One region of the Gilliamella sp. B3367 genome, then DNA from elsewhere that is predicted to be linked to it. Evidence: riboswitches for the same ligand, from Rfam matches in the RefSeq annotation. Region 1 holds a riboswitch; each other region holds the start of a gene.
The links. A riboswitch is a leader RNA that binds a small molecule or an ion and turns the genes downstream of it on or off. The one in region 1 is predicted to bind thiamine pyrophosphate.
Positions count from the first base shown of each region.

Region 1 (11,115 bases):
TAAAGATGATCGTTATATACCAGAACAATCAAGTAAGTCTTCTACGCCTTCTTTTAGTATATCAACTTTTTTTCAGCATTATTCGAAGAAAAAATTGATTATTATGGGATTAGCTTTAGCTATTATTGTCTTGTTGGTTTGCTTTGTGATATCTCGTCCATCAAAAAAAACAACCATACTGACTCCTCCTGAAGTCAATGGTGTTTCGTCGACGCAAACGCCTGATTCAACAATTAGTGGCGATAGTGGGGCGTTAGCGCAAGGTCAACAAAATTCTGCACCTGTGCCACCAGCCCCAATTAATAGTAATGTTAATGAGCACGATAATGGGGTTAGTCAACCTCCAGCATCAACACAGTCAACATCGGGTTCTAGACCAGAGCTGCAACCAACGGGTAACAGTACAACTCAAAATACTAGTGGTTCATCAACTAATTTAAATAAACCAATAAATCCAGATAGAGGCAATCCTACTGTTTCTAACTCAAATAATAGTGTAATAACAGGTAATAATTCAACTTCGATTGCCAAAATTAAGAATGATCAGTTTTCAATTCAACTTAGTTCTTCTAGTTCAGTTGATGGTTTGAAAAGATTGGTTAAAGAACATAATCTTACTAATTATCAAATTTATGAAACCAAACGAAATAATGTTAAATGGTATATCTTAGTTAAAGGTACATATGATTCTGCTGACGAAGCCAGAAAAGCGATCAAATCTTTACCAAGTGCACTACAAAAAGATAAGCCTTGGATTAAATCTGGCGAAACAATTAATAAAGAAAAATCAGCAAAATAGGAGTTTCCTTTGAAGAAGCAACGAGCCTTTTTAAAATGGGCTGGAGGAAAATATGAGCTTGTGGACACAATTAAACAATATCTACCAGAAGGGGACCAACTCATTGAGCCCTTTGTAGGCGCTGGTTCTGTTTTTTTAAACACAAACTTTAAAAGTTATATTTTAGCTGATATCAATCATGATCTAATTGCGTTATTTAGGTTATTACAATCCAATCCTGATAAGTTTATTAATGATCTTAAACTATTATTTAATCATCAGAATAATCAAGCTGAGGCTTTTTATCAGCTACGAGATGTCTTTAATTATAGTAAAGATCAATATCTACGATCGCTTTTGTTTGTCTATTTGAATCGCCACTGTTATAACGGTTTATGTCGCTATAATAATAGCGGGCTTTTTAATGTACCCTTTGGACGTTACAAAACTATCTATTTTCCTGAGAAGGAGCTCTACTATTTTGCTCAAAAAGCACAAAAAGCTGAGTTTATCTGTACTCCTTATCATGAAGCAATGAAAATGGCAAAACGCAATTCTGTCATTTATTGTGATCCGCCTTATCTTTCTCCAAATGAATCTATCGGTTTTACGGCTTATTATTCCAATAATTTTGGTTTTGAAGAACATAAGCGATTGTCACAATTAGCTGAAAAAATTGCTTATAAAAAAAATATTCCTGTACTACTATCAAATCACGATACAGAGTATACCAGAACGTTATATAGTAAAGCGCGCCATCTTTACCGTGCAGAAATGCGACGCTCAATTAGCTGTGCTGGCGAAGGACGCAAAAAAATTGATGAAATATTAGCCTTGTACCAAAAATAACCTATTTTATGTATAAGGTTTTATTAGTAGAGGTATGTTATGAAAGAGTTTATTATTGCACCATCAATATTATCCGCTGATTTTGCTCGACTTGGAGAAGATACGCAGAAAGTATTAGACGCTGGTGCCGATGTTGTCCATTTTGATGTAATGGATAACCATTTTGTACCAAATTTGACGATGGGTAGTATGTTTTGTAAGGCTCTTCGTGACTATGGTATTAAGGCTCCGATTGATGTTCATTTGATGGTTTCGCCGGTTGAAGATTTAATTACCTCATTTGCCAAAGCTGGCGCAACTAATATCTCTATTCACCCTGAAGCTACTATTCACCTTGATCGTTCTTTGCAATTAATTAAAGATCATGGTTGCAGTGCAGGAATTGTACTTAATCCTGCAACGCCGTTAGATTATTTGGATTATGTGATGGATAAAGTCGACATTATTTTATTAATGAGCGTTAATCCAGGTTTTGGTGGACAATCATTTATACCAAGTACTCTAAAAAAATTGCAACAAGTTAAACAGCGCATTATTGAGTCTGGCAGAAAGATTCGTTTAGAAATTGATGGTGGTGTTAAAGTTGATAATATCGCTGAAATTGCCAGAGCGGGTGCTGATATGTTTGTTGCTGGTTCGGCAATATTTGGTCAACCGGATTATAAAGCCGTAATTGATGCAATGCGTAAAGAATTAGAAGGTGTTAACCATGGCTAAGTTAAATGATATTCAAGCTATTGCTTTCGATTTAGATGGAACTTTAGTCGATAGTGTGCCTGGCCTTGCCTTAGCTGCACAAAAGATGTTAGCAGATTTGGAGTTACCCACCGTTACTAATGAACAAGTAAAAAACATGGTCGGTAATGGCATTGATGTCATGCTCGAACGCGTATTCAACGTGATTGGTCGCAATCCGTCTAAAGAGGATTTCAATAAAGCGAAACAGTTGTTTAATCATCATTATGATAAGGTTATGGATGAGCAAACAACGCTATTCCCGCATGTTAAAGAAACCTTAAAAACGCTTTATGAAAATCATTATCCCTTAGCTTTAGTTACCAATAAACCTGCACAATTTTTACCTGCTTTATTGACGTCATTAGGTATTAAAGAATACTTTTCATTGGTACTTGGTGGTGGTGATGTGATTAAGTTGAAACCACACCCTGCCCCACTTTATCAAGTCATGGCAACCTTTGGATTGTTTAGTGATCAGTTGCTGTTTGTTGGTGATTCAAAGAATGATATTACTGCTGCTAAAAATGCTAATTGCCCGACTGTAGCATTAAGTTATGGTTATAATTATGGGGTGTCGATTGCATCTAGCAAGCCTGATTTTTTATTTGATGATTTTAAAGATATTTTAACCTTATTACCTCAGCCAAAGGCTGATGCAAAAAAATAATGAGTATAAATTAGGAATAAATTATGAGTAAACCAATTGTATTTAGTGGCGCTCAGCCATCAGGAGAACTAACATTAGGCAACTATTTAGGGGCTTTGAAGAATTGGGTGTCTTTGCAAAATGAATATGATTGCGTTTATTGTATTGTCAATCAACATGCGATCACGGTCCGTCAAGATCCTAATAAGTTGCGAAAAGCAACACTTGATACGTTAGCGCTTTATTTGGCCTGTGGTATCGATCCACAAAAAAGTACTATTTTTGTTCAATCACAAGTACCAGCTCACGCTGAATTAGGTTGGGCGTTGAACTGTTATACTTATTTTGGTGAACTGAGCCGTATGACGCAGTTTAAAGATAAGTCATCTCGTCACTCTGAAAATATTAACGCCGGGCTATTTGATTATCCAGTATTAATGGCTGCTGATATTTTGTTATATCAAGCTAATTTAGTTCCTGTAGGTGATGACCAGAAACAACATCTCGAGTTATCACGTGATATCGCTATGCGTTTTAATGCACTTTATGGCGATATTTTTACTGTTCCTGAGCCGTTTATTTCTAAAGTAGGTGCTCGTGTGATGTCTTTACAAGATCCAACCAAAAAGATGTCTAAATCAGATGAGAATCGTAACAATGTTATTGGTTTACTTGAGAATCCGAAAGATGTCGAGAAGAAGATTAAACGGGCAATGACCGATTCAGACGAACCACCTGTTGTACGTTATGATTCAAAAAACAAAGCCGGTGTTTCAAATCTGTTAGATATTTTGACAGGTATTACAGGTAAGCCGATTGCTGAACTTGAAAAAGAGTTTGAAGGCAAAATGTATGGTCATCTAAAAACCGAGGTGGCAAATCAAGTTATCGAGATGTTAACCGGTTTACAAGCAAAATATCATCAATATCGAGATGATGAAAATTATCTTCTTTCAATTATGCAAGAAGGAGCACAAAAAGCTCGCGCTAAAGCAGAGCCTACGTTGAAGAAGGTTTATGACGCAATCGGTTTTGTATAATCTAAAATAAGATTGCGATTATTACTAAACAATATCAAACGGCTTTAATTGATATGAGCTCTATTGTTCTAATAATGAGTTAGCTTGAGGCCTTTTGATTATAATAGGTTTATTATGAAAATTATCATTCTTGGTGCAGGCCAAACTGGTAGTGCACTTGCTGAATATCTAGTAACTGAAAAGCAGAACGATGTGACTGTCGTTGATGAAGATCATGATAAATTGCAATCTTTGCAAGAGCGTTTTGATTTACAAGTCATTTGCGGTAAATCATCTTACCCACAAGTATTAGAGAGTGCTGGCGCGGAATCAGCCGATATGTTAGTTGCCGTTACCAATTCTGATGAAGTAAATATGATGGCTTGTCAGATTGGGCATGTGATGTTTAATATTCCACAAAAAGTTGCTAGAATCCGTGCTCCTGAATATAACGATGAAAGATACCCATTCTTCAATAAAGATTGTATCAACATCGATCATATTATTGCTCCTGAAAACTTAATTACAAATCATATTAGCCAATTAGTTCAATATCCTGGTGCTCTACAGTTTGCTTCGTTTTATGATAATCGTGTCTGTTTGGTTGCTGTAACCGCTTATTACGGTGGTGCGTTAGTGGGGAGCGAACTATCCGAACTTAAAGAGCATTTACCACATGTCGAAGCGCGTGTTGTTGCTATTTATCGTCAAAATCGTTTTATTCGCCCAATAGGTTCGACTTTAATTGAAGCTGGAGACATGGTTTATTTTATTACCCCTCCTCTTAACATTAAAGCTGTAACCAGTGAACTACAACGGCTAGAAAAACCTTATAAACGTATTATTATTAGCGGTGGTGGTGGCGTTGCCATTGCTTTAGCTAAACGTTTAGAGAATGATTATCAAGTTAAGTTGATTGAACGTAATGCAGAAAAAGCTGAATTAATAGCTGAGCAGTTAGTTAATACCACCGTGTTACATGGTGAATCATCAGACCAAGAATTATTATCGCAAGAGCAAGTCGAGTTAACCGATCTGTTTGTGGCGGTCACTAGCGATGATGAAGCCAATATTATGTCATCTATGCTGGCAAAAAGAATGGGGGCAAAAAAAGTCATCGTTCTTATCCAGCGACAAGCCTACTTAGAATTGATTAACGATAGTGTTATTGATATCGCGATTTCACCACAACATGCCACTATTTCAGAACTACTAAGCCATGTTAGGCAAACAGGTGTAGTTAAAGTTGTCTCATTACGCCAAGGTGAATCAGAAATTGTCGAAGTAGTTGCTCGTGGTGAAGCCGAAAATTCAAAATTAGTCGGTAAAAATATCAACAGTTTAAAATTACCTTCAGGTGCTACGATTGGTGCTGTGGTTCGTGGTGAAGATGTAATTATAGTAAATACGGATTTAATGATTGAAGATGGCGATCATTTAATAATTTTCTTACCGGATAGACGCGCCATTAGTGATATAGAAAGATTATTACAATAACTTGTTTAATTTTTAAACTCAGTTCATAATAGATTCAATTTTATCCAAATTTGTTATTTAGACTCGGGGTGTTTTTTGTTAGAGCAAAAAACTGAGAATTTACCCGTTGAACCTGATCTGGATCATGCCAGCGTAGGGAAGTCTCTGTCTTAATTACCGCTTTTGACACATTCTTCCCTTAATATTATTTATTAGATAAGGAAAGAATATGTCGGTCATTAAATTATTTTCAAATCAGGATGCCATTCCTTTTATTGGGCAAGTTCATCAGAAGCGACCTTTAATCCATTGTATTACCAATGATGTGGTACAAAATTACACTGCTAACGTTCTTTTGGCGATTGGGGCTTCACCAGCGATGGTGGTAGCTGAGCAAGAAGTTGAGGACTTTGTTGCCATTGCAAATGGTTTGTTAATTAATATTGGCACGATCAATAGTCACAGCGCTAAAAGCATGTTACTAGCCGCCGCAAAAGCTAATCAAACTCCTTGGGTATTAGATCCTGTCGCAGTTGGAGCAGCATTGAAATATCGTACTGAAATTGCTAAGCAATTATTAAAATTTAAACCGACAGTTATTCGAGGAAATGCTTCAGAAATTCTAGCATTAAGTGGTCAACAATCATCATCAAAAGGGCCTGATGGACTGGATTCTACTGATTCTGCATTAAATGCGGCAATGCTATTAGCCAAGAAATATCAAACCATTGTTGCAATAACAGGTGAGACCGATTATGTCATAGATGGTGAGCAGGTTTATAGCATTGTTGGGGGTGATATCGCGCTAACACAAGTAACTGGTACTGGTTGTTCATTATCTGCGATTGTGGCAGCATTGATTGCAAGTTCTGAAGATCATTTAAAGGCTACTGCTTCAGCCTGCTTTATGATGAAAAAAGCGGGGGAACTCGCTAATAAACAGCAAGGGCTAGGTACTTTTGCTATGTCAATTATTGACCAACTTTCTCTTTTCACCACAAATAAGGATTTTTGATGAAGAAGCAACTTGATTTAACACTCTATTTAGTACTTGACCCAGTACTTTGTGATGGCATAAATGGTATGGTTAATACCACTAAGTTTGCAGTTGAAAATGGTGTTACTGCCGTTCAATTACGTTCAGAACAAGAATATTCAGGTAGAAATTGGTATAAAGCCGCCCAAGCTTTAAAAGAAGTATTAATCGACACTCAAGTTCCACTATTGATTAATGATCATATTGATATAGCTTTAGCTGTCGATGCCGATGGTGTTCATGTTGGACAAAGCGATCTACCTGTCGAAGTTGCACGACGATTAATTGGAGAAGATAAATGGATAGGGCTTTCAGTCTCTAATTATTCGCAACTTGAGCGCGTTCCTTGGCAACTAGTCGATTATCTAGGTATTGGCCCTATCTATCCAACCCCCACCAAAAAAGATGCAGCAGAAGCAATAGGCATCGCCCAATTGACTGAACTTGTTAAAGCAAAACAATGCCCTGCCGTTGCGATCGGTGGTATCGGTGTAAACAATTTAACTGAAGTGATTCAAACTGGCATTGAAGGTATTGCCGTTGTATCCGCAATTTGCGGGCAAGGAGATATTGCTAAGGCCACATCTGATTTGATTAGAAAAATAAGACAAGCAAGATAGGAAATTAAACCATGACAACAGTTTCATTAACTATAGCTGGTAGCGATCCTAGTGGCGGTGCAGGTATTCAGGCCGATTTAAAGGCCTTTTCAGCGCTTGGCGCTTATGGGATGTCAGTCATTACTGCTTTAACCGCACAAAGTACACAAGGTGTTAATAGCATATACCCGGTGCCACCCGAATTTATTGAGGCTCAATTTAACACACTTTATCAAGATATCCATATTGATAGCGTTAAAATCGGTATGCTGATGAATAAAGAGATTGTAACCACAGTTAATCATCTATTAAGCAATAATCCTATTGCCAATATTGTTCTTGATACGGTAATGATAGCCAAAGGGGGGCATCCTTTATTGAGAAATGATGCCATTACCGCTATTCGAGAATTGCTATTACCATTCGCCACCATCATCACCCCTAACCTTCCAGAAGCAGCAGCATTACTTGATTGTCATGAGGCACAAAACGAAGATGAAATGCAACAACAGGGTTATGAGCTACTCAAATCAGGCTGTCAGGCAGTATTAATGAAAGGAGGGCATTTGCCAAGTCAAGAAAGTCCTGATTATCTAATCACGCCAACAAAGATCATCAGAATGGCATCACCACGTATCCAAACTAAAAACACTCATGGTACAGGTTGCACATTATCGGCAGCTATTGCAGCATTACTACCAAAATATGAGTTAGAAGAAGCCGTTAAACAAGCAAAAAAATACCTACAAGGTGCCATTGAAAATGCAGATAATTTGAAAATTGGTAAAGGAATTGGACCTACTCACCATTTTTATCAATGGTGGGACACCGCAGGAAAAGGCTAGAAAGCTAAATGTGGTATTTTCGGCAAACGCTATTTTCAACAGCTATATACTTCATCGACAATCCGTGCCAATGAAGTATATGAAAACTTTTTTAGTGCATTATCTAGTCAAATAGAGGCTATTGGATATTTGTATTATCTAGTATTTAAGCGATTGTCTTAATCGTTTAAAATGAGAAATTGTAAATAGTATTGCCTTAATACGAAATACCCACAAACTCAAACCCCACTTGATTAACGGCTTGAATTGCAGCTTCTTGTGAGATAGTACCACCTTCTATATCAACCTCATGCTTCGCTAAATCAACGGTCACTTTAGCTTTAGGATCAATATCATTAATTGCTTTAGTAATGGTTTTAACACAATGTTGACAACTCATATTATCGACGATTAATTTCATCATTATCCCCTTTTGTTATCTATAATTCATCTAGTGCAACGTTGGAACATCTATAATTAAAATAAATTTGCCTGCCATATAAAGTATAGTGATTATATTACGCCAATAAGCCTACAAAAAAAACACCTCAGAATAATGAAAATTTATAAGATTTATATCTGTTATTAATAAATCGTAATGATTGAGCGTTTCTGCTCCTTTATACTCAAATAAACCATCGTGCCAAGAAAAATAAGCAAGATTATCCTTCAAGAATAAAAATTGAATAACAGAAATAATCGACTTATACAAAATTAGATTGTATATTTATTCATCTATGTGGTTTTGATAATAAAGTTAGTTTTTTTTTTTAAATATAATTTTAACTTAGATGTATAGTTCCATTTTTATTTTTTCTCATAAACGATATTCAGGTTAATTAGGAGCCTAAAATGCAGCATATTATGGAAACGATTAGAAAAACAGAACAAGAATTTGTTGATATTCGACATCAGATTCATAAACATCCTGAGTTAGGTTTTGAAGAGAAAAAAACCAGTGATTTAGTTGCAAATAAGCTATCTGAATGGGGCTATGAGGTTCATCGTGGTCTAGCAAAAACTGGCGTCGTTGGTGTTTTGAAAAATGGCGCTAGTAATAAGAAAATAGGTATTAGAGCTGACATGGATGCATTACCTATTGTTGAAGCTTCGGGTAAACCTTGGAGCAGTGTTAGCCATGGTAAATTCCACGGTTGTGGTCATGATGGGCATACCACTATTTTGCTATGTGCAGCTAAATATCTTGCCGAAACACGCAACTTTGATGGGACTTTACATGTCATTTTTCAACCAGCTGAAGAGTTGTTATATGGTGGAAAAGTGATGGTCGATGAGGGTTTATTTAAACAATTTCCTTGTGATGTGATTTTCGGTATTCACAATATGCCCGGATTTAAGGAAGGCCATTTTTATTTTAAAAGCGGTGCTCTTATGGCTTCATCCGATACGATACATATCACCATCAAAGGGAAAGGTGCTCATGGAGCCATGCCTGAGCGAGGAATTGATGCGACGCTTGTTGCTTGTTATATTGGCATTGCTTTACAAAGTATTGTTTCCCGCAATGTTTCACCCTTTGAGAAAGCTGTTATCACGATTGGTTGTATTCAATCTGGCGAAGCCCCCAATGTGGTCAATAGCGATGCATTGATGAAGCTAACCGTCAGAGCATTAGATAATAATACCCGGACTTTATTGCTCAAGCGTATTACCGAAATTGCCACTTCGCAGGCGGAAAGTTTTGGCGCCTCAGTTAAAATCGAACATATCAATGGTAGCCCTGTTTTACATAATGGTGCTAATGCAACAAAATTTGCATTAGAAGTTGCTCAGAAATTAGTCGGTAAAGATCGTGTTCATGATAATTGCCATCCTTTTATGGGCAGTGAAGATTTTGCTTTTATGTTAGAGAGCAATCCAAATGGTTGTTATATGATTATCGGCAATGGAGACGAACCAGGATTTTGTAGTGTTCATAATCCTGGTTATGATTTTAATGATAAATGTATTGTTCCTGCTGCGTCATATTGGGTTGCATTAACTGAAACATATTTAAGTAAATAAGGATAAATCGCTTCTATGTCTGGTTTAAATATGTCAACTTCAAAGAGTTCTAGCACCGCGCAATTTAAAAGTTATAACCGGTTAACATTAGGCATTGTATTAGGGGTTATTACTTTTTGGCTGTTTGCTCAATCAATAGTCAATGTTGGACCGGCTGTTCAGCATACTGTTGGTATCACTCCAGCCTCTTTTAATTTAGCAGTAAGTTTGACTGCACTTTTCTCTGGCTGCTTTATTGTGGTTGCTGGTGGTTTAGCTGATCGCTTTGGACGAGTTCGTTTTACTTACTTTGGTTTTATTTTAAGTATTATTGGTTGTCTTTGTTTGATTTTCGCCCAAGGAGAAATATTATTTACCTTTGGACGCATTATTCAAGGCTTATCTGCAGCTTGTATTATGCCATCGACTTTAGCATTAGTGAAAACCTATTATCAAGGTAAAGATCGTCAGCGTGCATTGAGTTTTTGGTCGATTGGATCTTGGGGCGGCTCGGGCACTTGTGTGCTTGCTGGCGGTGCAATAGCGACTTATTTAGGTTGGCAATGGATCTTTATAATCTCTATTATCTGTGCTGTATTAGGTATGCTTTTGTTGAAAGGAACTCCTGAAACCAAAATTGAAGATCCTTCGAGTCTGCCAAAATTTGATTATGTAGGGCTATTTGTTTTTGTTATTACGTTAGTTTCATTAAATCTTGTGATAACCAAAGGTTCTACTTTTGGATGGACTAGTGTAGCAACATTATCGTTGGCTACCGTTTGTTTTGTTTTTATGATTTTATTTTTTGTTATTGAAAAAAGTAAAGCGAGTGGCGCTTTCATTGATTTTGCATTATTTAAAAATATCCCTTACCGTGGTGCTACCTTATCCAACTTTATGCTAAATGCTGTTGCAGGCACGTTAATTGTGGCCAGCACTTATACCCAACAGGGGCGAGGGTTTACCTCTTTCCAAAATGGATTATTAACTATTGGTTATTTAGTTTCGGTTTTATGTATGATTCGTGTTGGTGAAAAAATCTTACAAAAGGTAGGTGCGAAAAAACCAATGTTAATGGGACCGTTAATTACTGGTTCCGGAATTGCATTGATGACGCTGACATTTTTACCAGATATGCTTTATATT
Region 1 covers NZ_JAFNNJ010000003.1:209,192-220,306, reverse strand. Annotated here, with positions in the region: gene J3U23_RS06930 (SPOR domain-containing protein) at 1-799, shown strand, start outside; gene J3U23_RS06925 (Dam family site-specific DNA-(adenine-N6)-methyltransferase) at 809-1,627, shown strand; gene rpe (ribulose-phosphate 3-epimerase) at 1,667-2,344, shown strand; gene J3U23_RS06915 (phosphoglycolate phosphatase) at 2,337-3,032, shown strand; gene trpS (tryptophan--tRNA ligase) at 3,056-4,051, shown strand; gene trkA (Trk system potassium transporter TrkA) at 4,166-5,527, shown strand; TPP riboswitch at 5,582-5,683, shown strand; gene thiM (hydroxyethylthiazole kinase) at 5,736-6,521, shown strand; gene thiE (thiamine phosphate synthase) at 6,521-7,162, shown strand; gene thiD (bifunctional hydroxymethylpyrimidine kinase/phosphomethylpyrimidine kinase) at 7,174-7,986, shown strand; gene J3U23_RS06885 (heavy-metal-associated domain-containing protein) at 8,183-8,389, opposite strand; gene J3U23_RS06880 (M20 aminoacylase family protein) at 8,818-9,990, shown strand; gene J3U23_RS06875 (MFS transporter) at 10,006-11,115, shown strand, end outside.

Region 2 (11,115 bases), on a different contig from region 1:
AAATGATGGTTCGTTGTGGTTTTGAATGGACAGGTCATGCAGTACAAGCTGATGGAATGATGTATACCCTTCATGGACGTGCGCAAAATACACCTGTTTCAAAACTGTTTGTTGATATTGAAGACGAAGCACCATACACCATTACCGTTAGTGGTCTTATCAAAGAAAAAGCTTTCAAAAAGAGCAATTTAGAAACTTGGGTTAGAATTTCTCATGTACCAGGAACTAAAGAATTTACTGTTCACGATACTGTGACTAACCAAGGTGATTACCCGCGTGATTATCAAATTATCTATCACAGCAATTTTGGTACACCAATCCTTGAAGAAGGGGCAAAATTTGTTGCACCTGTCAAAGAAGTTTCACCATTCAATGATTATGCAGCTACCGGCCTTAAAAATTGGCAAACCTATTTAGGACCAACAAAAAACTTTGACGAAATGGTTTATAACATCTTCCCTTATGCGGATTCAAAAAATCAAACTCAAGTAATGTTGGCTAACAAAGCAGGTGATAAAGGGGTTGGTATTTCATTTAATACTAAACAGTTACCAGTGCTTACATTATGGAAAAATACCGATACACTTAAACAAGGTTATGTGACTGGTATTGAGCCTGGTACGAGCTTTGCCTATCCTGTTACTATTGAACGCGAACAAAAACGTGTTCCACAATTAGAACCAGGTAAAAGCGCTGACTTTAAGCTAACATATAGCTTATTATCAAATAAAGAAGCTGTAAAAACTTATGGTGACAAAATTAAAACCATCCAAGGTAAACAAACTACAAAAGTAGTTGAACAACCAATGGCTAAAGAATAAGTTATATCAAATTCCACCGCTAACAAAAAGGTTAGCGGTGACTTTCACTCCGCGATTAAACAAATTCCCATACCTAAACGCACTAATCTAAGTTAAAATAAATTCAGAAATTTAACTGTAGGAATCAATATGAGAAGAATGATAGTTGGTATAAGTGGCGCAACAGGCTTTGCTTATGGTATAAAAGCTTTAGAACTCCTAAAACCAATGGACATTCAAACCCATCTTGTCATATCAAAAGCGGCCAAAATAACCGGTAATTACGAACATTCTAAATCCCAGTTAGCACAATTAGAATCTTTAGCCGATATGGTCTATTCGGTTGACAATATTGGCGCTGCCATTGCTAGTGGGTCATATAAAACAATGGGCATGTTAGTTGCACCTTGCTCGATGCGAACACTGGCAGCAATAGCTCATGGTCTATCTGATAATTTATTAACACGCGCTGCTGATGTCGTTTTAAAAGAGCGTCGTCGCTTAGTGTTAATAACACGAGAAGCCCCATTACATCTAGGACATATTAAAAATATGGAAGCGGTGACATTAATGGGGGGAATTATTTTTCCACCTGTTCCTGCGTTATATCAACATATTGAAAGTGTCGATGATATTATCACTCATAGTGTTGCCAGAGCGCTTGATCTGTTTGATATTGATGTACCTAGTTTACCGCGCTGGGGTGAGGATATGAGTCTTAATCAAAAATCTGAATAAAATAATGAAATCATCTGACCATAAAATCGTGCAATTTATTAAACAGCAACATGTGTTAAGTCTAAGCGTGATATTAGCCGGCCCATGGGCATGTAATGCATTTTATGTATTTGATGAAGTCAATTGGTGTTTATATTTCTTATCAGAATTGAAAACCCAACACGCACAAGCGATGCTAAAAAATCCTAATGTTGCTGGCACGATTAGCATTAGTCCAAAATCGGTTGCTAAAATACAAGGGATACAATTTACAGGCAATGCTCAATTGCTTGCTGAAAATCAAGCAAGTCATGCTTATAAACTTTATTATCATGCCTTTCCTTTTGCCAGAGTGATGAAAGCACCGATTTGGTCTATTCAATTGCAACAAATCAAGATGACAAATAACCTAATGGGTTTTGCGCATAAAACCCATTGGCAACGTAATGGATAGCTTTAAAAGCAGACTTAGCTTTCGAAAATAAACATCATCCAGCGAATGATATTAACATCGAATTATTTTGGGGGGATTCCTTCTTCGAATTCAGGATAACCATCACAAATAATATCCCAATTCGCTTTTGAACCGGTATAAATATGAATACGTTTTTCCGCATTAATTGGTTCATTAATTAGGCCAATACGTAATCGATAACTATGATTATCATTATCACGACTAGAAAAAAGGTGTGAACCACATTGACCACAAAAATGGCGATTAACGCCTGAGCATGAAAAAATTTTTATCTTTTCTTCGCCCTTAATAAAAGTTAAATCTTCCTTGTTAATGGCTGTTGCAGCATTAAAAGCCGAACCAGTTTGTTTGCGACAACGCGAGCAATGACAATACACAATTGTTTTAATCTCATTATTTAGTTGATAGACAACCTCGCCACATAAACAACTTCCTGTCATCATAATTTATTTACCTTTTTTATTTATCATTTGTTAACACATTATAAAGACAGATAAAAATAAGTTACAAGTAATTTAAAAAATAGATAAAAAAAGTTGAGGAGCGGGGTTTTTGAGGAAAAAAAGCACCAATAATTAGTGCCTATAATCGAATATCTTTTTATATAAGAGAAAAACAGTCAGCATTTTTCAATAAAATAGCGCATTATGCGGTTATCGGTCGTTAGTTCGGCATGGAATGAGCAGACTAAAATATTATCTTGCTCTGCCATTACGCAATGATTATCAATAAAAGCAAGTTGTGTGACTTGCTTGCCCGCCCTAGCAATATAGGGCGCTCGGATAAAAACAGCTGGAACTTGCTGGCCAATAGGTGCAATATCTAACATCGTCTCAAAGCTAGCAATTTGCCGACCAAATCCATTACGTTCAACCACAATATCCATCAAACCCAGTTGTTCAACTTCGCTATGGCTTGTTTCATTACCGCAAAGCACCAAACCCGCGCAGGTACCAAAAATCCCTTTACCTTGCTTGGCAAACTCTTGGATTGGTTCAAATAAGCCATTTTGCCGAATTAAACGACTTATTGCAGTTGATTCACCACCCGGAATAATTAAACCATCAACTTGACGCAATTCCTCGGCCTTTTTTACTGCAATTGGGATGACTAAATCAATAGTTGCAAGCATATTTAAATGTTCAGTCACTGCGCCTTGTAAATTAAGCACACCAATGGTTTTATTTGCTTTTGAGCTCATTACCAACCTCGCTCCTGCATTCTTTCAGATTCGCTTAATTTGCTGATTTCTATACCTTTCATCGCTTCACCTAATCCTTTTGAAAGTTCAGCTAATCTTGGATAATCGTCAAAATAAGTTGTTGCTTGAACGATTGCTTTAGCGAATTTTTCCGGATTTTGCGATTTAAAAATACCTGAACCAACAAACACACCATCGGCACCAAGTTGCATCATCAATGCAGCATCAGCAGGCGTAGCAATGCCACCAGCAGCAAAATTAACAACCGGTAGTTTACCCAGTTGTTTGATTTGTAATATCAACTCATAAGGTGCACCAATCTCTTTAGCAAATGTCATCAACTCATCTTTTGATTTACCAACAACTAAACGAATTTGTTCATTTACTCGGCGCATATGCCTTACTGCTTCTACAATATTACCTGTTCCTGGTTCACCTTTGGTGCGTAGCATCGAAGCACCTTCACCAATTCGACGCAGTGCTTCGCCTAAGTCACGACAACCACAAACAAAAGGTACGGTAAATTCATCTTTCAATAAATGATATTGTTCATCCGCTGGTGTCAGCACTTCGCTTTCATCAATATAATCTACGCCCATGGACTCCAAAATGCGTGCCTCAACGATATGACCGATTCGCGCTTTTGCCATAACAGGTATGGTAACTGCTTTCATCACTTCTTCAACGATTGTTGGATCAGCCATTCGTGCTACGCCTCCAGCAGCGCGTATATCAGAGGGAACACGTTCTAAAGCCATTACAGCCACTGCACCTGCTTGCTCAGCAATTTTTGCTTGTTCGGCATTAACTACATCCATAATCACACCGCCTTTTTGCATCTGTGCCATGCCACGTTTTACTGTTTGTGTACCTGTTTTCATGATTGCTCCTAATTAAATAAAGTATTATTCAAAATAAAATTGCTTCAATAAACAGCCAATTGGACTATAATTAACCCATCCAATTATGCATAAATCAAAAAACTGATAGACGATGTGGAATAAACAAAAATTAGCGGCTTTTGACGGAGCACTATTTAAAAAAGTGATCCAGTTGATTGAAAACTACATTGAACAAGGGGTATTAATAGCGGGTGAGAGATTACCATCAGAGCGAGAGTTGGCTAAAAATCTGCACGTTAACCGCTCAACTATTGTCCATGCGCTAGATATCTTAACTGAACGTAATGTATTGGTTCGTAAGCAGGGTAGTGGAACCTTCATTAATGATCAAAAATGGGGGCTTCAAGCTTACTCCACCATTAACTGGCGACTGCCAGCCCATTTCTATCAAAATCGCAAAAGTGTATATCAACAAAAAGTATTTCAGACTCGTCAGCAAATGGCGAACATCTGTGATTTGGCTAATGGTGATTTACCAACTCATATGATGCCCAAATTAATGTTACCCAATATCACCTCTCATGAAATGGTTGCTTATGAAAAGCAAAGCGACATATTGCAATTGGGTCTACCTACACTCAAAGTGCAGATCGCCAATTATATGTTGAACCAATTTGGTATGATGGTTGATACCGATCAAATTTTAATAACCTCAGGAACGCAGCAATCCCTCTTTTTAATTACTCAAGGATTATTAAAACCTGGCGATGCAATAGGCATTGAATCACCTTCATATTTCTATTCATTACCACTATTTCAAGCAGCAGGCTTGCGGTTATATGGTATTGAGTGTGATGCTGAAGGGATAACCTTAGAGAGTTTACAAAAAGTCAGTTTAGAACGGCAAATTAAATGGTTATTTCTAAATCCAATATTTCAAAATCCAACGGGATGTGTGATGAGTAATCATCGAAAAAAACAGATATTGGCATTTTGTCGAAAGCAGTGTATTGGTATTGTTGAGGATGATGCTTATAGTGGGTTAGCTTTTGATCAAAAGAGTCATATCGACCCGATAAAAAAATATGATACCAGTAATCAAGTTATCTATTTAGGATCATTATCCAAATATATTGGTCGCAACATACGTATTGGTTGGATGATTGCACCGAAAGAAATTATCGAAAAACTAGCCAATATAAGGCATCACATTGACTCAGGATTAAGTATATTACCGCAACTTTTAGCTGAAGAATATTTGACTCATCACTACCAATCCCATCAAGAATGGTTACGCCAGCAATTAAAACAGAAGGCTAACCAACTAATAGATTGGCTTGATGACTATTTTAAAGGTGACATCAATTACCAGATACCCACAGGCGGTTTTCATCTATATGCCCATTTGCCCGTTAGCAGTCAGGCGCAGGAGTTGGCTATTTTAAATCAATTACTAGCAAAGCATATAATTGTTTCACAAGGCACTGACTTTGGGGATCGAGTTGGCGCTATACGTTTAAGTTATGGTCATTTTGCAAAAGATTTGATGAGATAAAGCGAACTAAGTTTTTATTGATTGTTCTAACAGGTATTTGGCGTTAATAAATAGATCATAACGGCCCAGACAAACAAGGTAGGGTTAATCGGTAAACTTCAAATCTCATTATTGGATTGAATCTCAGCTAAATAATCACAAAACTATCAAAAATCGCGGTTTTTATGCCTTATTAGCTACATTATATGATATAACAATTTGCGTTTGATATAAGGCATTCGTAGCAATAACATTTATTATTAAAAACCATATCCGATTACTTAAAATAGATTCACATAAAAAATCTTATCATTTTATTTACAAAATATTATCTGAAACCACGCTGCACCAATATTTAACTCACTTGTTATATATGTTAGATTATTTGCTCCTTTCATATATAAGCAGGTAGGCTGATTTTGAATCTTTCTCCAAAAGCTTTTCACTATTTGGGTGTTATCGCAACACTTGCATCATTAGGAATGTACGTATCGTATATCCCACAAATTATCGACAATCTTCATGGATTTAAAGCTAATCCAACTCAACCTTTAGCGGCAGCAATTAACTGCTCATTATGGGTCTGTTATGGCTTATTACGACAAAAAAAGGATTGGCCAATTGCAATAGCTAATTTTCCAGGAGTATTATTTGGTTTAACCGCGTTTATTACTGCTTTATAAATTCTTGTTTTAACTCCCTTATATTTTCTTTATACAGCATAATATATGCTGTATTTTTTTATAATCACAATTTTTGTGAAATAGGCTAGATAATTGTTACTCAAAAATTGAGAAATCAGAGAAGATTAAAAATTAACCTTGCATATAACTTATTAATTATTATATTGTTATGGAGTTATCAACAGGTTTGTTAAATACTTATCAAATAATAAAGTGAATAATTTAATCGATTAATCTAATTTATCGATTTACTATTGTTATCTAATAGTGATTAGACTATAGTAAAAGTCAGCCTATTTTTTAGGCTGGATTCATCTTCAAAATCTATCAGAATGTTATTTATACAAAGATTAACTAAATTTGATGATTAACAAATGAGTTTTATAAAATAAGGAAATCACCATGGCTGATATTAATCTTTCCGATGATTTGATAAAAGATTTTATCTACTCAATGTACCGTAAAGAGGTATTATTAAATTTAAAAGGTGTGGTTTTGACTGAAGAAGATCGCAAACAACTCCACGCAAAAAGAGACTTTGTAAATCAATTATCTGAAGCCGAACTATCCGATATTCGCTCATGGGTTCTAGATAAATTAAAATTACTTGAAAACCAACACCAAGAGCAGAATTAACTAAAAAATCTATACTAAGCTAGCTTTTTCAAATCTATTGATAAAATTTATTTGCAGCGTTATTCAAAACGATATGGACAGTTTAAACAATCGTTTTATAATGCATCAGTTACTCGATAATCTTAAGGAAAGATCATGAAAAAGTTAGCAGTAGTGTTATTATTAGGTCTCCCAGTTATTGCATCTGCGTCCAATTGTGACGAAATTAGTGCAAATATCGCCGAAAAAATTAAAAATAACGGTGTTAATGAAAATAGCTTCCAATTAAAACTTGTTCCTCAAGATGAACAAAATATTGAAGGTAAAATCGTAGGATCATGTGATCGAGGTAAACAAAGCATTGTTTATATTCGTACACCATCATCAAAATCAGTTAAAGATGAGCCTGAAACACCTGTTGAAATCACACCACAACCCGTCGAGTGCTACAGCCCTAGTAACGCTCCAGTTCAAACGCCAGCTTCGGCACCAGTAGAAAAAGTTCAAACTCCAGAGCCGACTTCTACAGAATCTCAGGAAACTGAACAAAAAGCAGAATAAACGGAAATTTAAGTAACCATTTTATAAATTTTATAATTTGTTTAACCGGGGTGCTATAGGCTGAGATTATACCCGTTGAACCTGATTCGGTTAATACCGACGAAGGGAGTTTAAAACACGTCTATTATAGAAATCTGTTTAACTCCTTATAGCGAATTTGTCAAAAAGGAGTCATTATGCCATCATTTAACTCACTGATTGAATCAAGCGAGTGGAAACACTATATTCAACATGATTTTGTTCAACAATTAGGAAAAGGCACATTAGACTTAACCTGTTTTCAATACTACCTGAAACAAGATTATCTTTTTTTAATCAACTTTTCCCGAGCTTGGGGACTTGCAGTATATAAAAGTCACGACATTGCTCAAATTCGTCAATCATTAGAGAGTTTAAAAATCATTGTTGAAGTTGAACTCGATCTGCATATTGAATATTGCAAAAAATGGCAGATATCTGAATATGAACTAAGCACATTAAAGGAAGCCAAAGCCAATAGCGATTATACACGTTATGTGCTTGATATAGGATTACACGGCGATATATTAGATATACACATAGCGATGGCGCCCTGTTTAATTGGGTATGGCATGATTGCCAATTGGATTCAAGGTTGGGACGAAAACAACCCATATCGCTCTTGGATTGAGATGTATGCTAGTAAGGAGTTTCAACAAGCAGTACAAAAAGAAATTGCTTGGATAGAAGGACAATTACTTAATATCAGTGAAAACCGATTTAAACAATTAAGCCAAATATTTAAGCAAGCGACGCAATTGGAAATAAATTTTTGGCAAATGGCATTGGATAAAAGTGACTAGTAAACAGCATGTTTTACCATTTTAGATAAAACATGCTGAGCATGAATTATAAAAGTTGTTGATAGTTTTGCTTGGTTACATCATCCCAAACACTTGCTTGGACTTGCCCAATATGATGTTGTTGTAAAAGCAACATAGTTAGTCGAGATTGTCCAATCCCTCCACCAATTGTCTGTAAAAAATCACCATTAGCTAATGCCTTATGCCAAGCATATTGCAGACGATCTTCATTATTGGTTAATTTTAATTGACGCTTTAACGTCTCAGGATCGACGCGAATACCCATTGACGAAATTTCAAAACCACTATTTAAAACTGGATTCCAAACTAAAATATCACCATTTAATCCTTTAGAACCCATCTCATTATCGCTACTCCAATCATCATAATCAGGGGCGCGCACATCGTGTTTTTCTTTATTTGACAAATCACCACCAATACCGATTAAAAATACTGCGCCTAACTCTTTAGTAATCGCGTTTTCGCGCTCTTTTGGTGACAAATTAGGATAACGTTTTAATAACTGCTCACTATCCATAAAAGTGATCGACTCTGGTAAAAAACAAGAAAGATGATATTTTTCTGAAACCACTTTTTCTGTAGCCTTAATAGCACTATAAATCTTCTCTACCGTCTGTTTTAAATAAGCTAGATTGCGATCTTCAGGACGAATCACTTTTTCCCAATCCCATTGATCGACATAAACAGAATGAATAGGGGAGAGCTTATCTTCATCAGGGCGAAGTGCTTTCATATTGGTATAAATACCTTCACCAACTGGAAAATTATGTTGGCTCAAGATTTTGCGTTTCCATTTAGCGAGTGAATGAACCACTTCAAATTGCGCATCAGGAATACTCTTAATATTAACCTGAACCGCCTTCTCAGTCCCAGATAAATTATCCTGAACACCATCACCAATTTGACTCAAAAGTGGGGCTTGAACTTCAATTAGTGATAAATTATTAGCTAATTGCTCAGCAAAAAATTGTTTAACAAAATTGATCCGTTGTTGCTGCTCTTTAAATGATATCGTCATGTCTCATCTCAAAAAGTGAATGGGTTAGTGACGATAAATTAAACTAGAAAACAGAAATATGCAAGTTAGAACATATACGGACTTTTTATAAAACGCTAAGCACTATAATTAAATTCACAGATTCCCGATGCGGGCAAGGACTACATCACACATTAAACGTAAAAAATGAAATTAAATTACCCAATAATACAATATATTAGGTAATTATGCTTCATCATATAGGTAAAAGATAATTGAGTTAATTATTGATTAAAATAGGTGGAAACAATATGGGTTAAATTTGGCTTTTGCCATTTTGCGATGAACACAAAATTAGGTACTATAAATGGATACCTTTTGTTTCCAGCCATAGTAAATTCAAATTTGCTGGTAATCCAGCCTTTCTTGAACTTGAAATTTGAAATTGACGTCATTGGGATTCGAATAACATCATTCGTTAAATCTGCACCGAGAGTTAAGCCAATTAAAATAATTTCATCGGAATTAAAATAAATAAGGTAGTGTTTAATATCAAAAGCGGCTGCGCCCTGAAAAAGTGCAAATCTCCAAAGTTTTGGGTGGATAGAACCATAAATTATTGATGAGCTATTAAAATCGGGTAATTCAAGTTTTTCAAATAAGGCTTTTATTTTTTCTAGTTTTAACCCATCATTCATGTTAATACTCCCTTGCGTTGAAAATTTACTCTTAATTAACACATTGTTTTTATTAAAAATCGAAGATTGTAAGAAGTTGAGGGGATTGATTATAAAACGAACAAAAACTAATTAAAATAGAAATGTAGTAAAAGATCATAACTATCATTTAGAAAAAATTCAGACTTACGAATGGATGAAATATGATCAAATAAGTTATTGCATAAAATCCTTTCGTAAAGGGAGAGGATATGTATTTAAAAATTAAATAGTCGAAGAAATCATAATAAGCGATTAAGCGGCTTAGCGACGTTTGAATTACCCGCGGGTTTATTTTTGAGGTTTCTATCGCAGAAAAAGTTGAGGAACGGGGGTTTTGGGGTTCTAAATTCTGCTTTTTAATGTTGCCTCAGATAAATAATTCCGCTCTAACTATGGTGCTTTTTAGAAACTTTTTTTCCGTCAAAAAAAGTTGAGGAGCGGGATTTGGGGGGGCTAAATTCTGCTTTGCAATGTTGTCTCAGATAAGTAATTCCGCTCTAACTATGGTGCTTTTTAGAAACTCTTTTTTCCGTCAAAAAAAGTTGAGGAGCGGGGTTTTTGAGGTTCTAAATTTCACTTAAAAATTATTAAATGATCAAAATTCTTGTTTTAAGCCCTAAAATAAAATTTTCAGGATCAATCGCTCTAATTATAAAGATTTGTAATGATGATATACTTAATTAAAACAATAGATAACCAATTATAACTTAGATCATTTTTAGATTAAATTTACAAAAGTTAACGTAAATGAGCGAAAAAAAGTGTTGCATCGTGTTTTTCCAATCACTATACTTTTTACACGGTTTTAGCTAATAGGCTAAAATTTGACAGAAAAGAATAAAATTGTAAATTAATCAAAAAATTACTTGACAGGGTAGTCTAAAATGTATTATAATTTTCAACAGGCAACAGGCAACATGGCCAACCTATCTTTTAAATTCGTCTAAGTCCAACACCCAGTTTAAATTTTTCACTAAAACTTATTTTTCCACGCAATCAAGTGAAATTCTGCGAAATTTCGCGCGATCGCTCCCGCGATCCTCTTCTCGATCTTTTTTCCGATCGTTTTCCGGATCCTCTTTCAGATCCTGTTTTCGATCCTTCGGCTTTTCCAAATTATCCCGGCAGATTGTTTTTTTCGTGGTTCTTT
Region 2 covers NZ_JAFNNJ010000002.1:559,335-570,449, reverse strand. Annotated here, with positions in the region: gene J3U23_RS05695 (aldose 1-epimerase family protein) at 1-821, shown strand, start outside; gene J3U23_RS05690 (UbiX family flavin prenyltransferase) at 951-1,538, shown strand; gene J3U23_RS05685 (pyridoxamine 5'-phosphate oxidase family protein) at 1,543-1,971, shown strand; gene J3U23_RS05680 (GFA family protein) at 2,034-2,435, opposite strand; gene pdxT (pyridoxal 5'-phosphate synthase glutaminase subunit PdxT) at 2,612-3,193, opposite strand; gene pdxS (pyridoxal 5'-phosphate synthase lyase subunit PdxS) at 3,193-4,077, opposite strand; gene J3U23_RS05665 (PLP-dependent aminotransferase family protein) at 4,187-5,590, shown strand; gene J3U23_RS05660 (SemiSWEET family transporter) at 5,989-6,252, shown strand; gene J3U23_RS05655 (hypothetical protein) at 6,655-6,888, shown strand; gene J3U23_RS05650 (DUF1161 domain-containing protein) at 7,024-7,428, shown strand; TPP riboswitch at 7,465-7,553, shown strand; gene tenA (thiaminase II) at 7,605-8,249, shown strand; gene asnA (aspartate--ammonia ligase) at 8,296-9,288, opposite strand; gene J3U23_RS05635 (hypothetical protein) at 9,531-9,944, opposite strand; gene J3U23_RS05630 (hypothetical protein) at 11,106-11,115, shown strand, end outside.
Region 2: linked by a shared signal. The riboswitch ahead of tenA (thiaminase II) and the one ahead of thiM (hydroxyethylthiazole kinase) in region 1 are both predicted to bind thiamine pyrophosphate.

Region 3 (11,115 bases), on a different contig from region 1:
GGTTAATCAATAGTCGGCAATTGGTCCATAGCAAAAGTAACCCAAGTAATATCGCTATCATAGCCGAACCTATAGCAATAAGGATTGAATAGAGTAAGGCTTGTTGCAACATCGATGTGAGTAATGAGATTTGGAAAAAATAGAAACCTTGAAAAAGTATAGTAATCATCGGGGACAATATAAATAATCCCCCTATTACGATAATTATCATACTAATCATTTTTAACCAATTGGTTATCGGTAATTGATAGTTGGAGTGACTAAATTTAACACTCAGCTTTCTATCATTTCTATTTATTTTCTGCATCAAGCTGATAAAAACAATACAGCAAACCAACTGCACGCAAGATAGTAATGCGGCTTGTAATAGATCAAAGTCTCGCACCGCTTGATAAATAGCCACTTCCAGCGTGGTGTATTTTGGACCACCACCCAATGCAAGCACTATGGCAAAACTCGAAAAACAGAGCATAAAAATAAGTGCTGCCATAGGCAATATTTGTCTACGAAGTAACGGCCATTCAAGTAATTTAAAATAGGTAAATGTTGAAAAATTAAGTTGTGCCGCTAACTGTCTTTGTTCTATCGCAACACTGTTTAATGTTTTGTAAAAGAGCACACAAGCATAAGGAAAATTCAAAAAAACATGCGCCAACAAAATACCTTGCAAGCCATAAATAGGAAATGAAAATGGGATATGCAGTACTTGGCAAATGTAAGCCAGTAAACCTTGTTGCCCATATACCGACAACAACCCTGTCACAACCACCAAAGCGGGTAAAATAAAGGTAATTGGCATTATTTTTATCAGTAACTTTTTACCTTTAAAATCAATAAAGGAGAGCGCCTTAGCCATTAATATTGCTGATGCCAGCGAAAGTATTGTCGATAACAAAGCTTGATAAAAAGTGATCCAAACAATATGAAGCACATAACTATCAAGATAAATCGTCAAATTTCCTGACTCTAAGGCAAATCGCCAAATAGCAATAAGTGCCGAGCTTAAAATGATGAGTATTAAGCTCGCCGCACTCATTCCGGGTAATAACGATTTAAATTTCAACATTGGCGATACGGATCTATTTACTAATTGCCGATTGCCATTCTCGAATCCAAGCTTTTTGATGTTTTTCAATCTCTGCTGGCTCAAATTCTAACGATTTATTGACCGAATTAATTTGCGCAAAGGCATTAGGTAGATCCGTTTTGATAATCGGATACATCACATTTTTCTCAGCAAATTGGTGTTGGACTTCAGGTGTCAGCAAATAACGTAAAAATTGGCGCGCTAGGTCAATTTCTTGACTGTATTTAATAATTCCGGCTACTTCAACTTGACGATAGTGCCCTTCATCAAAAATAGCTGCTTCGTAGTGATGCTCGTTTTCATTAATGATATGTGCCACTGGCGATGTACTGTAACTAAGTACAAAATCCGCTTCGCCTTTTAAAAACATACCATAAGCTTCGCTCCAACCTTTGGTGACCGTCACCGTATTTTTAGCGATTTGTTGCCACGCTTCTGCTGCTTTATCTCCATAAACTTTTTTTACCCAAAATAGTAAACCGAGTCCTGGTGTACTGGTTCTTGGATCTTGGTAGATGATTTTCCAACCGGCTTTATTTTCAACCAGTTCATGTAAAGAATGAGGTGGATTTTTGACTTTGTTATTATTGTAGATAAAAGCAAAATAACCAAAATCATAAGGCATAAAACTATCATCCCACCAATTGGTGTTAAGATTGTCGGGTTTAGCGATTTGATGAGGAATAAGAATATTCGCTTGTTTGGCTTGCTCTAATAGGTTGTTATCTAACCCTAAAATAACATCCGCATTCGTTTTATCGCCTTCAAGGCGAATACGATTTAAAACCGACACAGCATCACCTAATGTCACAACCTCAAGTTGGCAATTGCATTGGGCTTCAAACCCTTTTTTGATTGCCTCGCCGGGTCCCCATTGTGACATAAATGAATTATAGCTATAAACCGTCAAAGTAGGCAGTTCTGCATTGGCTAATGGGCTAAAAAGTGAAAATAAAAAAATAACAGGTAGTAAAAAGTTTTTACAAAACATTTTGCCTCCAAAGAAATAGGTAAAAGACAAAAGGTTTGAGCAGATATAATAACTCAAATCCCTCCGCTGGCATTATCCAGTTCAGGTTCGACGAGTTATGTCAGTCAATCTGACACTCTCAGCCCACTAGGGCACCCCGTTGAGAACGACATTAGTTTAGAGGGTGAAGGTATAATTGTAAATAGTTACCTTCAACGGTTGCCTGCAAACTTATCTACGATTTTGGAAGAGAGTAACTGCGCTTGATCAAACTGATAGATCTATTCTTTATAAAATTCCCGCCTAGCCCCATTTGTAATCGGAAAATCGATTTATTGCTTATTTAAGGAGTGAGTGAGTTTTGCATATTCATTCAAAAAGATATTTTCACCATGATTATCATAGTATTTTGTCAATTGTGAATCTGAGTTGTTGCAGATGGCCTTGAGCAAACACCAACGTTGAAAAGAGCAAAAGGATATTGATAATCAGGTAGTTAAATAAATTTCGGCACCTGTTTTCTCTTTATTTTTTTATCTATTTTATAATTGAGTTGATAGATTACATCTAAATAAAAAAATTTTCGTTTATAAAAGAATCTGCTATTTACTTGTCCTTAACTAATCCCACAGTGACAATTTATCAATTTATCAGTATTATATTGGGCATTTTATTTTAATCGATTAGGTTCAGTGTGAATATTCAACAACTATTAACACAACGTGTTTCTCAAGCAATGATTATGGCGGGTGCTGATAAAAACTGCGACGCTTTAATCAAGCAATCAGCTAAAGCCCAATTTGGTGACTACCAAGCAAATGGTATCATGTCTACCGCTAAAAAATTGGGAATGCCACCACGAGCATTAGCTGAAAAAGTTTTACAACATCTTGATATTGATGATATTGCCGATAAAATCGAGATCGCCGGTCCTGGTTTTATTAATATCTTTTTAAAAGATAGTTGGATTGCTGAACAAAACGAAGTCGCGCTAAATAGTGATAAACTGAATATTACTTTACCAGCCAAACCACAAACTATTGTGGTTGATTACTCTGCACCAAACGTAGCAAAAGAGATGCACGTCGGCCATTTACGCTCAACCATTATTGGTGATGCTAGTGTCCGAGTATTAAGCTTTCTTGGTCATAATGTTATCCGTGCCAACCATGTTGGTGATTGGGGAACCCAATTTGGGATGTTAATCGCCTATCTTGAAAAAATGGAAAACGAACATGCCAACGATATGGAACTTTCAGATTTAGAATCGTTCTATCGCGCAGCTAAAAAACATTACGACGAAGACGAAGCCTTTGCCGAAAAAGCCCGTAATTATGTCGTAAAACTTCAAGGTGGTGACCAATATTGCCGTGAAATGTGGCGAAAACTGGTGGATATCACCATGACACAAAACATTGCCACATATAAACGCCTTAATGTCACCTTATCGGTTGAAGATACAATGGGCGAAAGCATCTATAACAGTATGCTACCAGGCATTGTTGCCGATCTAAAACAGAAAAAATTAGCGGTTGAAAGTGACGGTGCCATCGTCGTATTTCTAGATGAATATAAAAATAAAGAAGGCGAACCAATGGGCGTTATTATCCAAAAACGTGATGGTGGCTATCTTTATGCAACAACCGACATTGCCTGTGTAAAATATCGTTACGAAACACTTCATGCTGAACGTATTTTATATTATACCGATTCACGTCAACACCAACATCTAGAACAAGTTTGGGATATCGTGCATAAAGCGAAATATGTACCAGAATCCTTAAAACTTGAACACCACATGTTTGGTATGATGTTAGGTAAAGACGGCAAGCCGTTTAAAACTCGTTCAGGTGATACCGTAAAATTAAACGACCTGCTTGACGAAGCAACAGAGCGTGCAGAAGCACTCATTAAAAGTAAAAATGCCGATCTTTCACCAACAGAACTTGCCAAAGTGATTGATGCTGTGGCGATTGGCGCAGTGAAATATGCCGACCTATCCAAAAATCGTACCACCGATTATGTTTTTGATTGGGATAACATGTTGTCATTTGAAGGCAATACTGCACCATATCTACAATATGCCTATACACGCGTACTGTCGGTGTTTAGAAAATCAAATATCAACGAAGATAGCTTAACTGGTAATATCAATTTAGGCACGGACAAAGAGCGAACATTAGCAATTCGATTAATTCAATTTGATGAAACCGTTTCAACCGTTGCTGTAGAAGGCACACCGCATGTGCTATGCGCCTATTTGTATGATATCGCCACCCTATTTTCTAGCTTCTATGAGCACTGCCCAATTTTGGCAGCCGAAAATGAAGACTTAAAACATAGCCGTCTAAAACTGGCATCTTTAACGGCAAAAACCCTTAAAACCGGTTTAGATATGCTTGGTATTAAAACGGTTGAAAAAATGTAACAAAACCAGCCACCGATATTGTTCAATATCGGTGGTATATCTCCACTTAAAAACATCTTAAAAATTTCAGCGTTTAAAATTGAGGGGAGTTTTATAAAACCAAATTTATCCCCAAAAAATCCTCAACTTTTTGATATAAAAACACAACTAAACACCACAGCTTAAAGCTGGATTATTCATATAAAACAATATTAAAAATTAGGATTTAGAACCTCAAAAACCCCGCTCCTCAACTTTTTTTGTAATAAAAAAATAAACCCGCTGGTAATTCAAACGTCGCTAAGCCACAAAATCGATTTTTATGGCTAAACGACGTTGGCTCTTAGCTTGCTTTTAATTGCTTAATACTTTTTTCCTCACCCCTAACCCCGGCTCTAAGGATTAAGGACGAAGGAATAAGAGCTAAGGATAGACGCAAAGACCGTAGCCGGAGTACTGCCAATCCACATAACCGTCCTGTGTGGTCACGACATGTTGGGCTCTATAATACGAGTCGCTAGTCAAGTACCAATAGTAGTTGAAGCCAACGCCTGAATAATCATCCATTTTACCCCACTCCGAGAAAAAACCAGAACCTATACGACGTATGTAATGATTATCAGATAAGAAAGTAGGATTGGCTACATCCTCCCAATATGCATTAGTTAAATCACGTCTGCTAGGCAGATGTTGATAACCAAGACGATTACACCAAGATAAGGTATCAGAATAATTGCGCACCATAGCACGGTTGACGAACCACTGCTTCAAAGTAAAACCATATTTAACAACAGGAATACCATTATTGTCACGACCGACCAACTCGAAGGTCTGAGGCAAAGATGGAGTGGAAATACGATCAGGATAGGATGAAGCCTGTTGGGATTCGGTAGCGTAAGGACCCGTTAAAGTAACGCGTACGCTTGTAGCAGTAGGATTAGACATAGTAGCAGTGATACCTCCATGAGAAACAGGAGACCAAGACAATGGCTGACTACTATCAGAAATGAGTAAATCAAAGTACAATCCATCAGCGCCAGTTGTAGGAAAGTTTAAACGGTAAGATAACGGGTCAGTTGACTGAGTGAGAAAACCATTAGCAGGGTCCCACATCGAAACCGGACCAGCAAAATCCCAACGAGAGTTATAAGTAGAATCACCACGCTTACCATTTTTTAAATTAGGTTTGGCAAAATTAACTTTAGCACAAACTGAGGTACCAGACTTTGGATTGACGTAATAAGTCTCACTACGGGCACTGAAAGTACTACGATTAGGAAATCCGTAACGAGTTGATAATGTACCGTTAGTACTGGATAACGTAACTCTATAAGGTGCAGAATCAGTACATGTCGTTAAAACAGTATTACGTGATACAGGCCGATTGTTTTTATCGACAATAGATAAACTTAAACGACCAGTAGCAGTAACGCCAGAATCACCATCATCATCCCCCCAATAATTATTAGGAGGACCGATAAGAGAACTTAAATCGACTGAGTTAGTATCAGTAGGAACGAACATACGAATATCAGCAAAACTCTGACCCTCAACCGGCAAGACGATAGGTCTTGAAGAAGATGATGAATTGGTAGAAGGCGTATAATGTGTACCATCAGATAGCGTAATCCCAAGCAGACCGTTAGCATCAACAACACGTGTACGACCTCCATCGAAAGTCAAATAAGGTGGGCTACCCTGTATCGCATTCCTAGTTGTCTGTGATGTCAATGCGTGACCCGAGAAAGGAAGAAAAAAAGCCGCGGAAAAAACAATCTGCCGGGATAATTTGGGAAAAGATCGAAAACAGGATCTGAAAGAGGATCCGGAAAACGACCGGAAAAAAGATCGAGAAGAGGATCGCGGAAGCGATCGCGCGAAAATTCGCAGAATTTCACTTGATTGCGTGGAAAAATAAGTTTCAGTGAAAAATTTAAGATAGGAGTTGAACTTAGACGAATTTAAAAGATAGGTTTGGCAGGTTGGCTGTTGGCTGTTGGCTGTTGAAAATTATATTGCATTTTAGACTATCCTGTCAAGTAATTTTTTGATTAATTTACAATTTTATACTTTTCTGTCAAATTTTAGCCTTGTAGCTAAAACCGTGTAAAAAGTATAGTGATTGGAAAAACACGATGCAACACTTTTTTTCGCTCATTTACGTTAACTTTTGTAAATTCGATCTAAAAAGGACCTGAAAGTTAACCGGTTAAATTTTGTTTTAATTAAATATATTTCAATTACAAATCTTTAAAATTAGAGCGATTGATCCTTAAAAATTTTATTTTAGGGCTTTGAATTAGAAATTTAGTGATTTTGAGCATTTAATAATTTTTAAGTGAAATTTAAAACTTCAAAAACCCCGCTCCTCAACTTTTTTTGCGATAAAATCGCCTCAAAAATAAACCCGCCGAGGCGGGTAATTCAAACATTGCTAAGTCACAAAATCGCTATTTTATAACTCAACGACGTTAGCTCCTAACTTACTTTTAATAACTTAATTTTATCTTTTCCCCCCCTGTTCTAAGAATTAAGGTGAAGGACGAAGAAATTAACTAAGGATAGACGCAAAGCTCGTGAGAGGCCACGTTGAAGGAACCTCCCCAGACCACAGCACCGTCTTCGATCACGACAACCGGACTAGGTCCAACCTTGTCATCAGTCCAGAACCACATGTAGCGGACTGTACCAATACCAAATTCTGGGTAATCGTATAGATTACCCCACTCCGTAATAAAACCAGCACCAATACGACGCTGGTAATGATTATCAGGGGAGGAAGGAGTGGCGCTAGGTATGACTGCATCTGTACGAACTGCATTGGTTAAATCCTTGACACGAGGCATTCGATAACCAAGACTATTACACCAAGATAAATTATCATAATGAGAGTCTTCCCTAGAACCACGCAGGACAAACCACTTTCTTAACGTAAAACCATATTTAACAACTGCATTACCTCTACTATCACGACCAACTAACTCAAAAGTTTGGGGTAAAGATGGCTTTGGTATAAGACCTGGATTACTAGAATTGATTTGGGATTCAGTGGCGAAAGGACCGGTTAAAGTAACGCGCACCGCTCCTGAATTAATTGGGGAATTTGTCATTGTAGCAGTAATTCCACCAAGAGAAACCGGTGACCAAGACAACGAAGCTCCACCACCAATAACTAAATCAAAGTACAAACCACGAGCACCAGTAGTTGGAAAGTTTAAACCATAAGATGATGAGGAAGTTGACTGAGGAAGAAAACCATTATCCGGGTCCCAAATCGAAACAGGACCAGCATAATCATCAGATAGATATTCCTCATTATCACCAAGCTTGCCATACATTAAGTTAGGCCTAGCAAAACATATCATTGGTGATGCATTAGGATAAATATAATAGGTCGCATTACTTGCGCTGAAACTACTACTACTAGGAACACCATAACGTGTGGCTAATGTCACATCTGTACTGCTTAATTTTACCTGATAAGGTGCCTTACAAATTTCTGGTACTGCATTACGAGATACTGCACGGCCGTTTTTATCGACGATAGATAAACTTAAAGAACCGGTAGCTGAAATGTCTCCATCACCATCATCATCACCCCAATAATTATAAGGTGGATCGATAAGCGTACTTAAAACGACTGAATTAGCATTAGTAGGAACCAACATACCAATATCAGCAAAACTCTGCCCCTCGTCTGGCAAGACGATTGGTGTTGAAGAAGATGAAGGATTGTTTAAAGGCGTATATTGTGTACCATCAGATAGTGTAATCCCAAGCAGACCGTTAGCATCAACAACACGAGTACGACCACCGTCGAAAGTTAAATACGGCGCACTACCCTGTATCGCATTCCTAGTTGTCTGTGAAGTTAATGCGTGCCCCGAAAAAGGAAGAAAAAGAGCCACAAAAAAAACAATCTGCCGGGATAATTGAGAGAAGGATCGAAAAAAGGATCGCGCGATAATGCGCAGAATTCCGTAGAATTGCGCGGAAAAATAAGTATCGGTATAAAATAGATGTCGGAAGCTGAACTTAGACGAATTTAAATTATAGGTTGGCCAAGTTGCCTGTTGCCTGTTGCCTGTTGAAAATTATAAAACATGTGCGACAATCCTGTCAAGTAGTTTTTTGATTTATTTGAAATTTTACACTTCTAAGCTGCGTTTTAGCCTCGTAGCTAAACCGCGTAAAAAGTATAGTGATTGGAAAAACACGTTGCAACACTTTTTTTCGCTCATTTACATTAACTTTTGTAAATAGGATCTAAAAAAGATCTAAAAAAGATCTGAAAAATAATTGATTAACTCTTGTTTTAATTGAAGATATTATTACAAATCTTCAAAAAATGATTAAAGATCCTCGAAAATTTTATTTTAGGGATTTGAATTAGAAATTTAGTAAGTTTGATCATTTAAAACTTTTTAAGTGAAATTTAAAACTTCAAAAACCCCGCTCCTCAACTTTTTTTGCGATAAAATACCTAAAAAATAAACCCGCCGAGGCGGGTAATTGTAGCGTCGCTTAGCCACAAAATCGCTTTTTATGGCTAAACGACGTTGACTCGTAGCTTACTTTTAATCACCTAATACTATTTTTTATCACTACCACCCCCGCCCTAAGGATTAAGAACGAAGGAATAAAAACTAAGGATGGGAGCAAAGTCCGTAGCTGAAGTTGACGCTGTGGGTCCAACTCAAGCCCCCGTTGCCCGTGCCCACGATAAACTGGTTACTACCATTCGGGTCAATAGTCCAGTACCAAGAGTGCCTGAAGCCAACGCCAGAGTAATCAGACATACGACCCCACTCAGTGAAAAAGCCAGAACCTATATGACGCATGTACCAATTACCAGGTGAGGAAGGGGTGGCACTAGGTACGACTACATCTGTACGAACTGCGTTGGTTAAATCCTTTACGCTAGGCATTCGATAACCAAGACTATTACACCAAGATAAGGTATTAGGATAAGTGTCCTCCTTAGAACTACGGTGGACGAACCACTGCTTCAAAGTAAAACCATATTTAACAACAGGAGTACCATTAGTATCACTACCGACCAACTCGAAGGTCTGAGGCAAAGTAGGTTTAGAAATAGGACCAGGATTGGATGAACTATGTTGGGATGTGGTAGCGTAAGGACCCGTTAAAGTAACGCGTACGCTTGTAGTAGTAGGATTAGACATTGTAACTGTGATACCTCCACGAGAAACAGAAGACCAAGACAATGGCTGACTTACACCAATAATATCTAAATCAAAGTACAATCCATTAGCGCCAGTTGTAGGAAAATTTCTACCGTAAAGTGACGGGTCAGTTGACTGAGTGAGAAAACCATTATAAGGGCCCCACATCGAAGCTGGGCCGCGGGAATCCCAACCCCAACTATTATCACTAGGCTTACCATACACTAAGTTAGGCCGAGCAAAACAAACCACAGACGCAGCCTTAGGATTGACATAATAAGTCACACTATTGGCACGTAAATCACTACGATTAGGAAAACCGTAACGAGTAGATAATGTACCGTTAGTACTGGATAACTTAATACTATAAGGAGAATTACAAGCCATTAACACGGAATTACGTGATACAGCTTGATTAAATCTATCTAAGATAGATAAACTTAAAGAACCAGTAGCATTTATGTCACTATCACCATCATCATCCCCCCAATAATTATAAGGTGGACCGATAAGTGTACTTAAATCGACTGAATTAGCACTAGTAGGAACCAACATACCAATATCAGCAAAACTCTGCCCCTCAACGGGCAAGACGATAGGTCTCGAATCAGATGAAGTATTGGTTAAAGGCGTATATTGTGTACCATCAGATAGTGTAATCCCAAGCAGATCGTTAGTATCAACAATACGAGTACGACCACCGTCGAAAGTCAGATACGGTGCACTACCCTGTATCGCATTCCTAGTTGTCTGTGATGTCAATGCGTGACCCGAAAAAGGAAGAAAAAAAGCCACAAAAAAAACAATCTGCCGGGATAATTGAGAAAAGGATCGAAAAAAGGATCCGAAAAAGGATCGCGCGATAATTCGCAGAATTTCACTTGACTGCGCAGAAAAATAAATGTAAGTGAAAAATTTAAGATGGGAGCTGAACTTAGACGAATTTAAATTATAGGTTGGCCAAGTTGCCTGTTGCCTGTTGCCTGTTGAAAATTATAGAACATGTACGACAATCCTGTCAAGTAGTTTTTTGATTTATTTGAAATTTTACACTTCTAAGTTATGTTTTAGCCTCGTAACTAAAGCCGTGTAAAAAGTATAGTGATTGGAAAAACACGATGCAACACTTTTTTTCACTCATTTATGTTAACTTTTGCAAAGAGGATCTAAAAATGATCTAGATTATAGTTGGTTAACTGATATTTTAATTGAATATATTGCAATTACAAATTTTTAAAATTAGGCCGATTGATCCTTAAAAATTTTATTTTAGGGCTTTGAATTAGAAATTTAGTGATTTTGATATTTTAATAATTTTTTAAATGAAATTTAAAACCTCAAAAACCCCGCTCCTCAACTTTTTTTGAGATATAAAAACGCAAAAATAAACCCGCCTAGGCGGGTAATTCAAACGTCGCTAAGCCACAAAATCGCTTTTTTATGGCTAAACGATGTTGAATCGTAG
Region 3 covers NZ_JAFNNJ010000001.1:647,242-658,356, reverse strand. Annotated here, with positions in the region: gene thiP (thiamine/thiamine pyrophosphate ABC transporter permease) at 1-1,066, opposite strand, end outside; gene thiB (thiamine ABC transporter substrate binding subunit) at 1,080-2,078, opposite strand; TPP riboswitch at 2,119-2,227, opposite strand; gene argS (arginine--tRNA ligase) at 2,752-4,485, shown strand; gene J3U23_RS02850 (hypothetical protein) at 4,888-6,195, opposite strand; gene J3U23_RS02845 (hypothetical protein) at 7,020-8,372, opposite strand; gene J3U23_RS02840 (hypothetical protein) at 9,111-10,445, opposite strand.
Region 3: linked by a shared signal. The riboswitch ahead of thiB (thiamine ABC transporter substrate binding subunit) and the one ahead of thiM (hydroxyethylthiazole kinase) in region 1 are both predicted to bind thiamine pyrophosphate.